Regions from separate parts of the Candidatus Kuenenia stuttgartensis genome, predicted to be linked through region 2. Evidence: riboswitches for the same ligand, from Rfam matches in the RefSeq annotation. Region 2 holds a riboswitch; each other region holds the start of a gene.
The links. Region 2 has a riboswitch for cyclic di-GMP ahead of KSMBR1_RS16960 (hypothetical protein). Riboswitches for the same ligand answer to the same signal wherever they lie in the genome.

Region 1: linked by a shared signal. The riboswitch ahead of KSMBR1_RS12635 (tetratricopeptide repeat protein) and the one ahead of KSMBR1_RS16960 (hypothetical protein) in region 2 are both predicted to bind cyclic di-GMP.
Region 3: linked by a shared signal. The riboswitch ahead of KSMBR1_RS02675 (Ig-like domain-containing protein) and the one ahead of KSMBR1_RS16960 (hypothetical protein) in region 2 are both predicted to bind cyclic di-GMP.
Region 4: linked by a shared signal. The riboswitch ahead of KSMBR1_RS22360 (hypothetical protein) and the one ahead of KSMBR1_RS16960 (hypothetical protein) in region 2 are both predicted to bind cyclic di-GMP.

Annotation. Positions count from the first base shown of each region.
Region 1 is NZ_LT934425.1:2,701,064-2,704,254, reverse strand. Features, by position in the region: gene KSMBR1_RS12640 (ISL3 family transposase) at 1-966, shown strand, start outside; cyclic di-GMP riboswitch class I at 1,001-1,080, shown strand; gene KSMBR1_RS12635 (tetratricopeptide repeat protein) at 1,416-2,309, shown strand; gene KSMBR1_RS12630 (CvpA family protein) at 2,348-2,881, shown strand.
Region 2 is NZ_LT934425.1:3,640,548-3,643,738, reverse strand. Features, by position in the region: gene KSMBR1_RS16965 (hypothetical protein) at 1-40, opposite strand, end outside; gene KSMBR1_RS16960 (hypothetical protein) at 278-1,411, opposite strand; cyclic di-GMP riboswitch class I at 1,671-1,752, opposite strand; gene KSMBR1_RS16955 (hypothetical protein) at 1,999-2,370, opposite strand; gene KSMBR1_RS22525 (GGDEF domain-containing protein) at 2,564-3,191, opposite strand, start outside.
Region 3 is NZ_LT934425.1:590,359-593,549, reverse strand. Features, by position in the region: gene KSMBR1_RS02680 (sulfotransferase) at 130-1,107, opposite strand; cyclic di-GMP riboswitch class I at 1,670-1,752, shown strand; gene KSMBR1_RS02675 (Ig-like domain-containing protein) at 1,787-3,191, shown strand, end outside.
Region 4 is NZ_LT934425.1:1,230,600-1,233,790, forward strand. Features, by position in the region: gene KSMBR1_RS05615 (diguanylate cyclase domain-containing protein) at 1-874, opposite strand, end outside; gene KSMBR1_RS22360 (hypothetical protein) at 855-1,313, opposite strand; cyclic di-GMP riboswitch class I at 1,395-1,479, opposite strand; gene KSMBR1_RS05620 (sigma-54-dependent transcriptional regulator) at 2,415-3,191, shown strand, end outside.

The DNA.
Region 1 (3,191 bases), 940 kb from region 2:
TCAGAAGGTAAGGAGCAGATGACCACCACATACAAGGTATTCCTGTCTCGATGGGCTAAACGCCTGAGTTGGAAAGAGACAGCCGAGATATTCAAGTCCAGTTGGGACAGTGTGTATAGGGCAGTGCAGTTTGTAGTTGCCTACGGCCTTGCCCACAGGGACTTGGAGAATATAACGGAAATAGGAATAGACGAGATACAAGTCTGGAGTGGCCACAAGTATTTAACCCTTGTATATCAGCTTGATTCGCATGCCAAAAGGCTTTTATGGAGTGGCCCTGAGCGGAAGGCAAAGACCCTGCGGAAGTTTTTCATGGAGTTAGGTATAGAACGTTGTCTGAGAATCAAATTCGTTTGCAGCGATATGTGGTCGCCGTACCTGAAGGTGATAGCGAAGAAGGCTTCCCAGGCGCTTAATATTCTTGACCGTTTCCACATCATGAAGAAATTCAATGAAGCCATAGACCAGATACGGAGGGAAGAGGTCAAAAAGCTCAAGGATGAAGGCACAGACAATGTTTTGGAAAAGAGCCGTTGGTTACTGTTGAAAAGGCCTGAGAACTTGACAGAAAAGCAAACGGTACGGTTAAGCCAGATAGTTAAGATCAACCTGAGTTCAATAAAGGCATATTTAATGCGTGAAGATTTTCAGCGTTTTTGGGAGTATAAGTATCCGGCGTATGCAGACAGGTTTCTCGAGAACTGGATTACGAGAACCCTAAAAACCAACCTGGAACCTATGAAAAAAGTGGCAAAGATGTTGCGCAATCACAAGCAGCTCATTCTCAACTGGTTCAAGGCTGATGGCAGACTTTCTTCCGGTACGGTTGAGGGGTTTAACCTTAAGGCGAAACTGACTATGAGAAAGGCTTATGGTTATAAATCTCTGGAATGCCTGCAAACAGCCTTGTATCATACTCTTGGTAATTTGCCGGAACCAATACTTACCCACAGATTCTGCGGATGAGGCAAAAATATAATGTAACAAAAAACAAAAACAATTTGAAAAAAGGCAAACCAATTGTGAGGCTGGGACGCAAAGCCATGGGTCTTCAGGAAAGAAGAATGCCAGGTCGCCAAATTCAGTCGGTAAAAGAGTTTATTTAATGTTCACAACATATCTTGCATAGCTTTTGTATGCTTTATCGCGGGTATTGCGGCGGTAACAATGAATCCGGCAATACCCGATCTATGAACTTTAAATAATAAGGTATTTACCTTCTCATTGTGTAACTAAGACCCGGACGTAAGATGCCAATATCTGCCCCGGGTCTTTTTCTTTTGATGAAAGGAGGTTTTTCCGCAAAATGATTTTAATATGCTGCTGAATACTATCAAATCATACCGGTACGGCAGCAAGTATGCTGCATACTTTTCGGTAAATTTTTTTACTACTCTATTATCATGTCTACCACAATGAACAAGAAAATATTAGCACGAAAATTGTTTGCGGAAGGGAAAAAATATGACCGCCTTTTCCCCAATTCGGAACAAGCAATAGATGCTTACAAACAAAGCCTTAAGAGTGATAGTGCCTTCACTGACGCCTATGTAAAACTGGGATTTATCTACCTTGCCAGAAACGATTACGGCGAGGCGCTCCATTATCTGCAAAAAGCAGCCTCATTAGAACCTGATAACGCAGAAACACTTAACAATCTTGGCTATGTTTATGAAAAAATGTTTCGGTTTGCCAGCGCAAAACAAATGTACAAAAAAGCCTTAACAATAAATCCTGAAAATATTGAGGCGCTGGTTAATATTGCTAAAATTCTGGAATTGGAAGGTAACTACAACGGAGCAATAGAACAATATAAAAAGACTATCGCACGCTACCCTGATGCCATTTTTCCGCATTTCTGCCTGGCAGTTCTCTATGATACACATGACATGTTTGACGATGCGATAAGAGAATATGAGCTTGTTTTGGGAAAAGACCCTCATTATGTAAAGGCAATGTTTAATCTGGGAAGTCTTTACGCCCAATTAGGGAATAGCAATGAGGCTATCATGCTTCTGAAACGGGCTTCTGAATTGAATCCGCAGGAAGTAATAATCCTCAACAAACTGGGGGAAATGTATTTATTCATTTCAAATTATTCTGCCGCAGAACAAGCCTTAAAACAATCCATTGCATCAAACCCGTTTCAGGAGGATGTACAGGTGAGTATTATACACGCTCAATATTTACAGTATTGTTCAAATCCCGAAACAGCAAAAAAAGAGGAAATTATCCTCAGAATCCATTTTGTCCTTTCATTGTATTCCTATAATAAAATGTGCCGGGAAATTTTAAACGCTTTGAATTAGCAATACCATTTTGGCGAGTTCAGAGGGGATTTTTATAAATGAATTGGATTGATATAATACTATCTGTAGTCCTTTGTATTTCAGTGATTTTTGGCTTTGTTGACGGACCAATATGCCAAATTCTTAGAATCTGTAGTTTGTTTCTCTCTTTTTGTGTGGCGCTTTTTTACCATGCAGTCATAAGCAACATCTTCTGCAATGTGTTTTCGGTTTCATTGCACAATGTATTGAGTTATTTCATCCTGTTCGGCCTTGCAGCGCTTATAACCACAATTATTTCAGATTTTCCCAAAAACATGGTCGACAATTTGAAAATGGGCGGTTGGTATAATGTATTGTGCGCGGTATTAGGATTTGTTAAAGGGACTATCCTCTGTGGTGCGATCATCTTCGGCATCCTCAATTTATGCTCCATGCCGGCATGCGAAATGGTTTGCACCTCGAAAATAGCAACGGTAATGGGAAATGGAATGCAAAATGTAGCAGCAATTACCTCAAACAATTTTTTTGACCCGTTAAAGAAAAACAGAGGATCAGACAATGCAAAAATGGCAAAGGGTACGGAATTTTAAATTAGGCTGGGTTTGGTAGCAACTTTATTCGGTTATTGCTCTTAATGTCAGAACTCTTAAAGTGTTTTTTTTGTCAGAAAGTACCCAAGTTGATTAATTACCGTGGGAGAGGTGTGAATTCAAGACGCTTTATGTCTGGTGGCACAGGCTTCATATTATTCGATGGCCTTTACTTTGATGTGACGCAGGGCGTAGGAACTAGAAGAACGAATTTTGGGAACAAGCCGGAATTACATTTATTTTGCTTATTATAAATCATTTTGTATAATGCTGTTACGGCTGTCCCCTAAAAAATATAATAAAAACATCC
Region 2 (3,191 bases):
TCGACATGCTTTGCGCAAGATTTGTCAACGTATTATCCATAATAATCTCCTTTTCACCTCCTAAGTGATATCAAATTTTGACCAAACTATCTTATCGGCAGCAGCTTTTATTACTAATCAACCCTTTTTAATAGTCTGCAACATTCCCAAAAGGAAAAGCCTCCCAACCTCTCTTTCAAGAGGTTGGGAAAGGTTTTTTCCTTTCTCTACGATACCTCTAACCGAATAAAATCTTTGATTAACCATTCAAATTTAATCTCAATCCTACGATTGTTCATTAGCGTCGATTTTTCCCTTTTCCCTTGTCCTTGCCTTTATCGCCATCATCATCGTCTTCGTCTTCATCGTCGTTGTCATCGTTTTTTCCCTTCTTACTTCCCTTCACCTTAACGGTATCGCTTCCCTCGAATTTTGTACCATCTGATAATTCCCCTGTAATGGTAAATTCAACACTTTGTGATTCACTTGTTTTTAAATCTAAACCAACTTCTAAATCACTTATATTAAACTTGACCTTAAGTTTATTCTTTTTTTCATCACAATCAATTGCAACAGCACCTTCACACACTACTGTTTCACATACTATATCTTCGATATTATGCGTGGAAGGTAGTTTTATATTGGCAATAAACTTACCGTTACTATTAAGATTTATCGTCTTTGACTGGAAGCTCACATATGCCTCTATTACAGAAGGCGTCTCGACTGGTGTTGATGTGGGAGTTGCAGAAGGTTCTGTTGGCGTTGCCGCAGGCGTGGCAAATGACGTTGGTGTAGGCGTTATTTCGGCATCAGTAATCAAACCTCCCGGAACCAGCAATTCAACATCATCCCCGGATATCTCTGCCGAAACTTCCAAAACAGAGGTTGAGTATGGCGCAACAGTTGCGGTAGGCGTCACAACGGGCGAGGTGGTTGCAATTGGAGATGCCGTTGCAACAGGAGTTGGAGAACCTGCCGGCAAAGGAGAAGCAACGGCAATGGGAGAAGGCGTTGGGGTTCCTGTAGGGGAAGCCTTTTCGTTAATAACGACGCTTACAATCTCCACTTTATCGCCTGATTGAAGAACAAGGTCCATATCCTCCAACGCAATTCCCTCTTCAATCTCAAATGGAAATTCATATGGCTTTGCGATATCGTTCACTTCTGTTTCAATTACCAAGGCACATGTTTTATTGGCATACAGTAGTGTATCAAGATGTATTAAATTGGATATTGATAATTTTACTTTTCCATTTTTGTTTATTTCAACACTTGCATCTAATTTGTCTCCATCAAAAGCGCTTGAATCACTGACGGTAAGGCTGGTTTTATAAAGGGTATCCGCTCCAGCCCCCTCCACTACAAACGACAAATAAATACCTGTAAATACAATCGTCCATACACTTAAAACTAATTTCCTTTTCATCATTTTACTCCTTTCCAAAAAAAATTTCTCTAACAAAAACAACAATTTTATACCCATTGTAAAATAAAAAAACCCAAGACAATATGCCACATATGCCTTGGGTTTTGGGTTATCTTAAAAGCCTATTGAAATCTTGAACCTAATCAATAAAGCATCACATTTTATAAAAGGGATTCAACCGTAAGTTTATAGCTAAACCTTTTACAAACAAAATACTTACCGGCTCAGCGCCTGATCAATAAACAGCTTTTACACCATTATAGGTGGCAACCTGGCATTCTTTCCAAAAAATAAGACCCATGGCTTTGCGTCCCAACCTCACGATTGGTTTGCCTTTGTATGCACACTTTTACCAAAATACATTAATTAGTCAAGAAAATTATCGCGGTTTGGCAAAAAAAATATTTTAAAATATTTGTAACTCTTTAGTCTTTTTAAAAAGACTTTAACTTTTATGTTTACAACACACATTCCGACACCGAGGGAGGATGTGTGCAGTAAGCATAGCAACAGTTCAGCCGGTTTGAAATGTATGTGGAATACAACTTGGTTAAGAAATATTTACGGTCTCACTCGAAACCACTGGCTGGCTAATAGTACCGGTTTGATCTCTGTAACCACAAAAAAGTCACACTGCTTAACTCCTTATTGTAAACCTCTATCATCCCCCTTTTCTCATGAATGCTCAATCTGTGTAGATTTTTTTTAAGCCATTCGTTCTCCACCTTCAATTTCCTTATTTGCCGATACAACTCATCTATTACTTTCTCCTTCTCTCCGACTAACTTCGCCTCCTTCTCCTGAAATATCCCACCTAATCCTTCTATCGCTCGTTTACGCCATTTTGCTATTTGCGTCCTATGCATTTCGTACTGTGATGACAACTCTGCTAGCGTTTTTTCATCCCTGATCGCTTCTAATGCCACTTTTGCCATAAATTCTGTATTAGAACTCTTTCTCATTTTTCAGACCTCCATTGTTATTATATCCTACCCAAAATGCATCTTAACTACTGGTCTGAAAATGCCAGTCAATTATAGTTCGCAAAGATATCTGCAGCGGTTGATGAACTCTTAACGAAAACAATACGGCGCAATGGCAACCAGCTTGTTGAAAACCAAACAGCGTTTACTCCCCATAGCCTTGATTGAAATGTTATGCACTTGTTTTATTAAATGAGTGGACTTTATTTTCAATTCTGTTTTTTCCGCTCGCTTTTATTGTGTACATGAGATTATCAGCTTCTTTTATTAATTCATTCAATTTGCAAGATTCGGAGCATGTGACAAGGCCTATGCTAAAAGTCACCGGCCAATTATTTTCATGCACCATATCTAAAAGAGCATGTCGTAATTTATTTAAAGCTGTAATAGCACTTTGAGCATTTGTTTCTGGCATTAGAAGTGCAAATTCATCACCTCCGAGTCTCGATACTGTATCAATTGATCGAATGTTTTCTTTTATTGTGCCAGCAACTACTTGCAAGAGTTTATCACCGGCACTGTGACCAAGGGTATCATTTACCTGCTTAAAATTATCGATATCAATATAAGCAAGTGACAATGGGTGAATAAATCTTGCAATTCGTTCTATTTCTTTTGTAGCTATTTCATAAAAAAAACGCCTATTAGCCACTCCCGTTAAAAAATCGTTTCGCGCCATAGATTTTTCCTTATTTAACAGATTTCTGACTTTGTCAATGGAGGAGGTAACAATTAAGAAGAACCCTAACCGCATAATCGAGTTCCAGACAGGAATTATATAATGCGAATATGCATGACCA
Region 3 (3,191 bases), 1.4 Mb from region 2:
TCTGCACTGCAAAAAATGGTGAAAGATAAAAACAGAGATATTTGAAATACGAGTGAAATACAAGGTTTCCACGGTTGAAGAATTTGAGGAACTATACAAAAAAATGGGGGTTTTTATTGGTCTGAGGTTTTACCTCGCTGGAGTTTGCTTGGTTTTAACAGGGAAAATGTTATCATCATAAATTTTTATCTCAAATTTTTTAAGCATACCCAGGATAGAGTCAATATCCCTTTCTGATAACTCATTTTTCCATTTACTTAATTGTTCTATTTTGTTTTGTCTTAATGGCGAGATGCTACCAGTCATAGCACTTGGTACATTAACCTTATACCATAGATTTCGAGGTAATTCCAGATTGAGCCTATTAAAAATATAGGGTACTTCTTCATGAGGGTTCGCAATTAAATTTTCATAGAAAACGGTTATCCATAGTCTATTATTTCCATGATGATTTAATGGTATTATATTATCCAAACACCATTTGGCTGCTACATATTCTAGTGTTGTATTAATATTATTTAATATATGTTCATATTTTGTATATTTTTCAGGGAACTTCGTTTTTGGTATGGTAAATTTTGAACATGTGTACCAGTTCATTTTCATCTGTGAAGCAATTGCAGCACATGGATGCCTAAGAATATAAATAGGTGGCCTGATATCGAATTGCCTAACGAACCAAGGTAATAATGAATTTGCTCTTACATATTTAATAATTAAGAAATCTGCATTTTTTAATTGCGCTACCCTGGCATGTGAAATCATGAACGGTGTTAAATATTGTCCTCTAAAAAGGCTTTCGAATAACTCCTTTGCTTCAGGCCAATTATAATCTTCTGGAATGTACTGTCCCCACTCAAAACCTATTTCTTTAAACTTTGGGGAGCCATCAAGATGCAGTGGTTCAAACAACGGATACGTTTTTTCAATGTCACAAAACAACTCTTGTAGCCACGTAGTACCACTTCTCGGAGATCCTGTAATTATTATATTTTTCTTTGGGTCAAAATTATTGATAGATTCAAAATATTTTATTTTCTGGTAAGTCTGATAATGTTGAAATTTTTTACGATATTTTCGGGCGATATCTAATAGTAATCTCATCATAATACCTTATGCTTTGTAAAACGGATGTTGTTAGTGTAACCAACTGAGAAAATAAAATTACAAGCAATATTAAACATAACCAGGAGGGGCAGTGCAAGGGAATTTTAACTTCTTATGAGCTTTTAGAATGTGCAACCTTTGCACCTTGTTTAATCCGCTTTTGTCAGCGCTCATCTACGTGCTATTGCATTGCAGAATTTAGGTTGTAGTATATTTAGTTTTGAGAATATTTTTCTTAAAAATAGTTTTATAATTTTATTAAATATTTTCAAGAATTGTCGATATTTATAACAGTTAACGAGGTAAAACTTCAGACCAATAAAAGTGTTTGTAACCGCAGATTTCACAGATTACAGGGACAAAAGATAAAAATAATTTGTGGAATTTAATATTACAAAATCTGCGCGAACTGCGAAAGCTGCAGTTGTTGTAGTTACATTTAAAAAAACTGGACTCATTTGTAGAGATAAATCGTAAATAAAGATTTTTAAGTGAGAAGGGAGGAATCGCCAAATCTAAATATTGAGTTTTATGTTTGCTAACTCCTGATAAGAGATAGCAGACGTGAAAAAGGCAAACCAATCGTGAGGTTGGGACGCAAAGCCATGGGGCTTCGGAAATACCGAAGCTCGCCAGGTCACCATGTTTGTTAGTTAATCTTTTATTAGGAGCAATAGCAATGAAGCTAAGAATCAGCAGCGTAAGTATTTTCTTTTTAATATTTGCCCATATTTTTATTTTCAACGAAAAGAATTTTGCGGAAGAAAAAGCATATCAAAATATTTATGGCATACACTGGAATGATAAACCATCTGAGGACGTTAGCTATGCAAGGCAGATGGGGTATGATTCCATTGCGATAAATCCATCCTCAGAAGTTACAGACTATCACAATAATCCCAATTGCACAGGCCTTAAGTATTATCTGATCAACCCACAATGGTATCCACAGATTTTATCAGGATATAGCAGGGCGATAGACATTACGCAGCCTCTTTCAGAGGAAGCTAAGGAATTTTACAATCAGCGTATGGTATGGAAAAGCCATGATCCGTTTCCTTACAATCTGGCGACAGGTTATCACCCTGCCGGGTCTTCAGAGCAATTTTACGTAATGTGGGATTTTCAGCAACAGGCGGTTATTGATGAGGTAGTTGAAAATATTATAAGCCTGGCAAAGAGTTATGAAAACCCAGGGTTGCCGTTCACCTTTGGCGGATATATAATTGATGAGCCAAAGCTTGCAGGTGAATTTTACAGATTAGACGAAACGGGGAATAACATATCTGTAGATTTGTCTTATTGGACAGGAGCGGATCTGGGTTTGGTGCATGGCGCCATTACCCATGAGTATGCAACGTATTCAGAGGGAATGGCTGCATTTTACAAGAAATTAAGGACAAGGATTTCTCAGGAATTCACGAATTCTAAATGGATCGTTCAACCAACGTTGCTCTATAGTGAGTCGGACAATGATGAATGGATATATCAGGTAAAAGTCCGGGCAGACAAGGATGAGCTAACGCCGGATATGCTAAGCCAAAAAAGCCCGCAAAATACAAATTATGTAGATGATGCCAACAATTTTAATGCCGGGGTAGATATTACAAAAGACAAGGTTGGCAACTCCCAAACAAACGAAGCAGATGAATACAGGAATCGTCTTTTTGCAGCCAAGGCTGGCATTAACGGCGGCTGGTATAATTGGTTTGGGTGGTTTGGCGACACAGGAGATATGTCGGGTTTTAAGAGTATTACCGAGGTTTCTCCCCGACTCAAACTCATAAGGTGCATACCCAACTGGGATAATCTTAATAATGTGCCGCTCAGTGAACGTACATGGGATGGCAGTGTTTATCATAGTACAAAGAGTTATGCGGGGAGTGATGTCATGTATTCACGTCATCCAAAGACAGGAAAGCTTTTTGCTGTGTTTTTGACGTTGTCAGGGGCTATAACGCTTAATGTGGGTGAGACGGTAACCGCGGTGCAGCGGACTGACGGTTATTTTGTTGAGTCAGGGGATGGGAGCGCCGATGTCAGCATTGTTGGTAACGAGGTAAGTTTAAAGAGCAAGGATAACA
Region 4 (3,191 bases), 2.0 Mb from region 2:
TATTTTCACAACTAATAAATCCGAATGAATCTTTGTCCGCAAATACCGGAAAGGACAATACGGATTTGACTTCCCGTTTAATCAAAAACTCTTGTTCTGCCGCTGCTTCTTTTGGCATACGGCACACCTGTGGGATATGAATAACATCGCCCGCACGCAGGTGTTTCATCCACCATGTGAATGCGAAGAAGGAAACGTCCATAAATCGACGTCTTTGAGAGGGTATGCCTTCGTTGCACCATTCATAAACATTGTCAGCCATGCCGTTATTCGTACCGGACAGCACAAGGCATACCCTGTCAACTCCGATCTGCCTGCCAATTTCTCCCTCGCCTATTGTTTGGAGTATTTTTGGAATAGCCTCATCAACAGAAACAGACTCCATCAATATGTTCGACAGTATATACAGGATTTCATGCCGCTGTTCATTTTGCTTTTGTATTGTTATATCTTCCTTTATCGCAAAAAAATGTGTTATCATTCCTTCCTCATTCATGAGGGGAGAAATAGACGCCTTCTCCCAGTAGAAACTGCCGTCTTTTTTCTTATTACAAAACACCCCTTTCCATTTTTTGCCGGAGGTAATTGTTTCCCACAAATGTTTATACTCTTCGGGAGCAGTCCTGCCGGATTTCAGTATGCGGGGATTTGCCCCTGTAACCTCTTCCCGGGTATAGCCGGTGAGTTCAGTAAATTGCGAATTTACATATTCAATAGTTCCCTTTATGTCTGTCACAATTACTGCACATGGGATTTGTTCTATTAACGTGTAAAACATGATACGTTTATCTTTTCTGCCTGTTACCGCGCTCTGCGTGGCAACAAATTGTTTTGGACGCTCTGAGTCCGGATTATTACTCGAGATACAGGGCATCTGATCCTGCATTCCCACGCGAGAGCGCTGGAACGGGAAAAAACATTACACACTCTTTCGCATTGCTTGTTTTTCGTTGGGCAATGCCCATCCTACTTAACTCACTTTGTTCTGAATGATAAGAAAGACGTTGGGTTTTGCCTTTACAACAGACATGCTGGTTACTATTGAGGCGTGTAATCTGAAGGTGGTTACGATAGAGATATGTGCGGAGTGTGAACTTGCCGAGACGAAGCGTAAAGTTTGTATTGGCTTTCGCTACTGTGATTTGTCCGAACCTAAGAATCTGTGTGCATTCAAATAAATCAAAGGCGGAAAGCGATAGCTCTGTGCTGTATACGGCTGCGCTTCGCGCAGCCGTATAACCATAGCCGTATAACCATAGCCGTATAACCATAGCCGTATAACCATAGCCGTATAACCATAGCCGTATAACCATAATAGTCATGTAAGAATAAAGCACAGTAATGTCTAAAATCAAAAAAAATCTTACTGTCGAAGGCTGAATAATTCAGCACTTATCGGTAGTAAGGCTATCTTTGTACTGTAAGTAAAGACCTTTTACTTTGCGTCCCCTGATTGCTCAGGGTTTGCCTTTATCGATATTTTCATGAATCTTGTATTAAAAGCGGGAAATATACATTATTACCACGGGTTATTCAATAGTTATTTTTACCGGTATCAAAATTTTTGTAATACTTTAGTCCTATGAAAAAAACCGCTCGTTCCCAAGCTCCGGCTTGGGAACGGGATTGTTTGAGAAGCTCCAGCTTCGAATGGAAAAGGGAATGAACCCATTATGTCAGCTTGGAGGCTTTTCAGTATGTTACCCAAGATATTTGGGAACCTCTTTTGAATCGAATAATACACGAAGCTTCGCTTGCCGGCTAAATGGAAGCTAGAGCTTCCAACGCAATTACGTTCCCAAGCCGGACAGACTGGGTCAAATGAACTTTATTGTCTCAAAAGTGGGGACAACTCTTCGCATTATGCCTGTTTTCGACCCTATTTAGTGCTGTTTTCCCATTAAAGTGGAGAATGCCTGTCGTAAAATAGGATAAAATTGCCCATTTGACCCAGTCTGCGGAGCTTGGGAACGAGCATTTTTGTTTTTCCAAAAATCTAAACTGTTACAAATTTTTAGATCAGGCTGATTAAAGTATGGCTATAAACAGTGGTATAAAATTTGCGACAACGCTACATAATCATTTAAATGTTTCTGGTAACTATTCAGCTTAGAGGGGATTTAATTTGTACATAAGTTTTATAAAAACCAGTTAAACCACGGAACACGCGGAATACACGGAAATTGATTATTTTGCATAAGTTTTATAAAAACGTGTAAGTATCCTCTTAAAAAAATACTACATTGTGTGAGAAATCGTATTTTTAAACAGATGTTGATAATGGAAGATTAGTAGTGTTTAAAAATTAAACGTTTTGATATACTGAACTCAAAGTATTTTTTTTACGGGAAAAAAATTAAGTTTTATAATGCGTGGGACATTGAACGGTTTGTTTTTAATGGAAGGATAAATAAATGAAGCCGAAAGGTATAATTCTTATTGTCGATGACGAAGAAACAATCAGGCTTTCTGTCAGGGAGTTTTTAGATGCGCAGGGTTATGAAGCAATTGCCGCCGGTAGTTGCGAAGAAGCGCTGGAGAAAATGGATACATTTATGCCGGATTTGATACTGCTGGATTTGAGATTGCCCAATATAAATGGAGTGGAACTTATTGAAAAAATAAAAGAGAAAGACCCTAACGCGTTAATGGTGGTAATGACGGGATATGGAAGCGTAGACTCGGCAGTTGAAGTAATGAGACTAGGGGCATACGATTATTTAGAGAAACCGTTTAAGCTTGACAGGTTAAGGTCGGTGGTTGAAAAGGCATTAAGGAGGCAGGGGCTGCGCCAGGAGGTGCTTGAAATAAAGGAAAAGCAATGGACGTTTGATGAAGAATCGGACGGAATTATTATTGGCAATAGCCCGCAGATGAAAGAGATATATTCTCTTATTAAACAGGTGGCAAAAAGTTCTTCTACAACGGTGTTAATACAAGGAGAGAGCGGTACCGGGAAAGAGCTTGTTGCAAGGGCGGTGCACCGGTTAAGCGCAAGAAAATCAGGGCGTTTTGTGGATATAAATTGCGCTGCCCTGACGGAAAGCCTTCTGGAAGCAGAATTATTTGGTTATGAAAAAGGGGCATTTACCGGCGCGGCGACAGCCGGTAAACCGGGTTTGTTTGAAATTGCCGATAAGGGAACCGTTTTCCTTGATGAAATAGGCGAGATGGGGGTTTTGCTGCAGGCA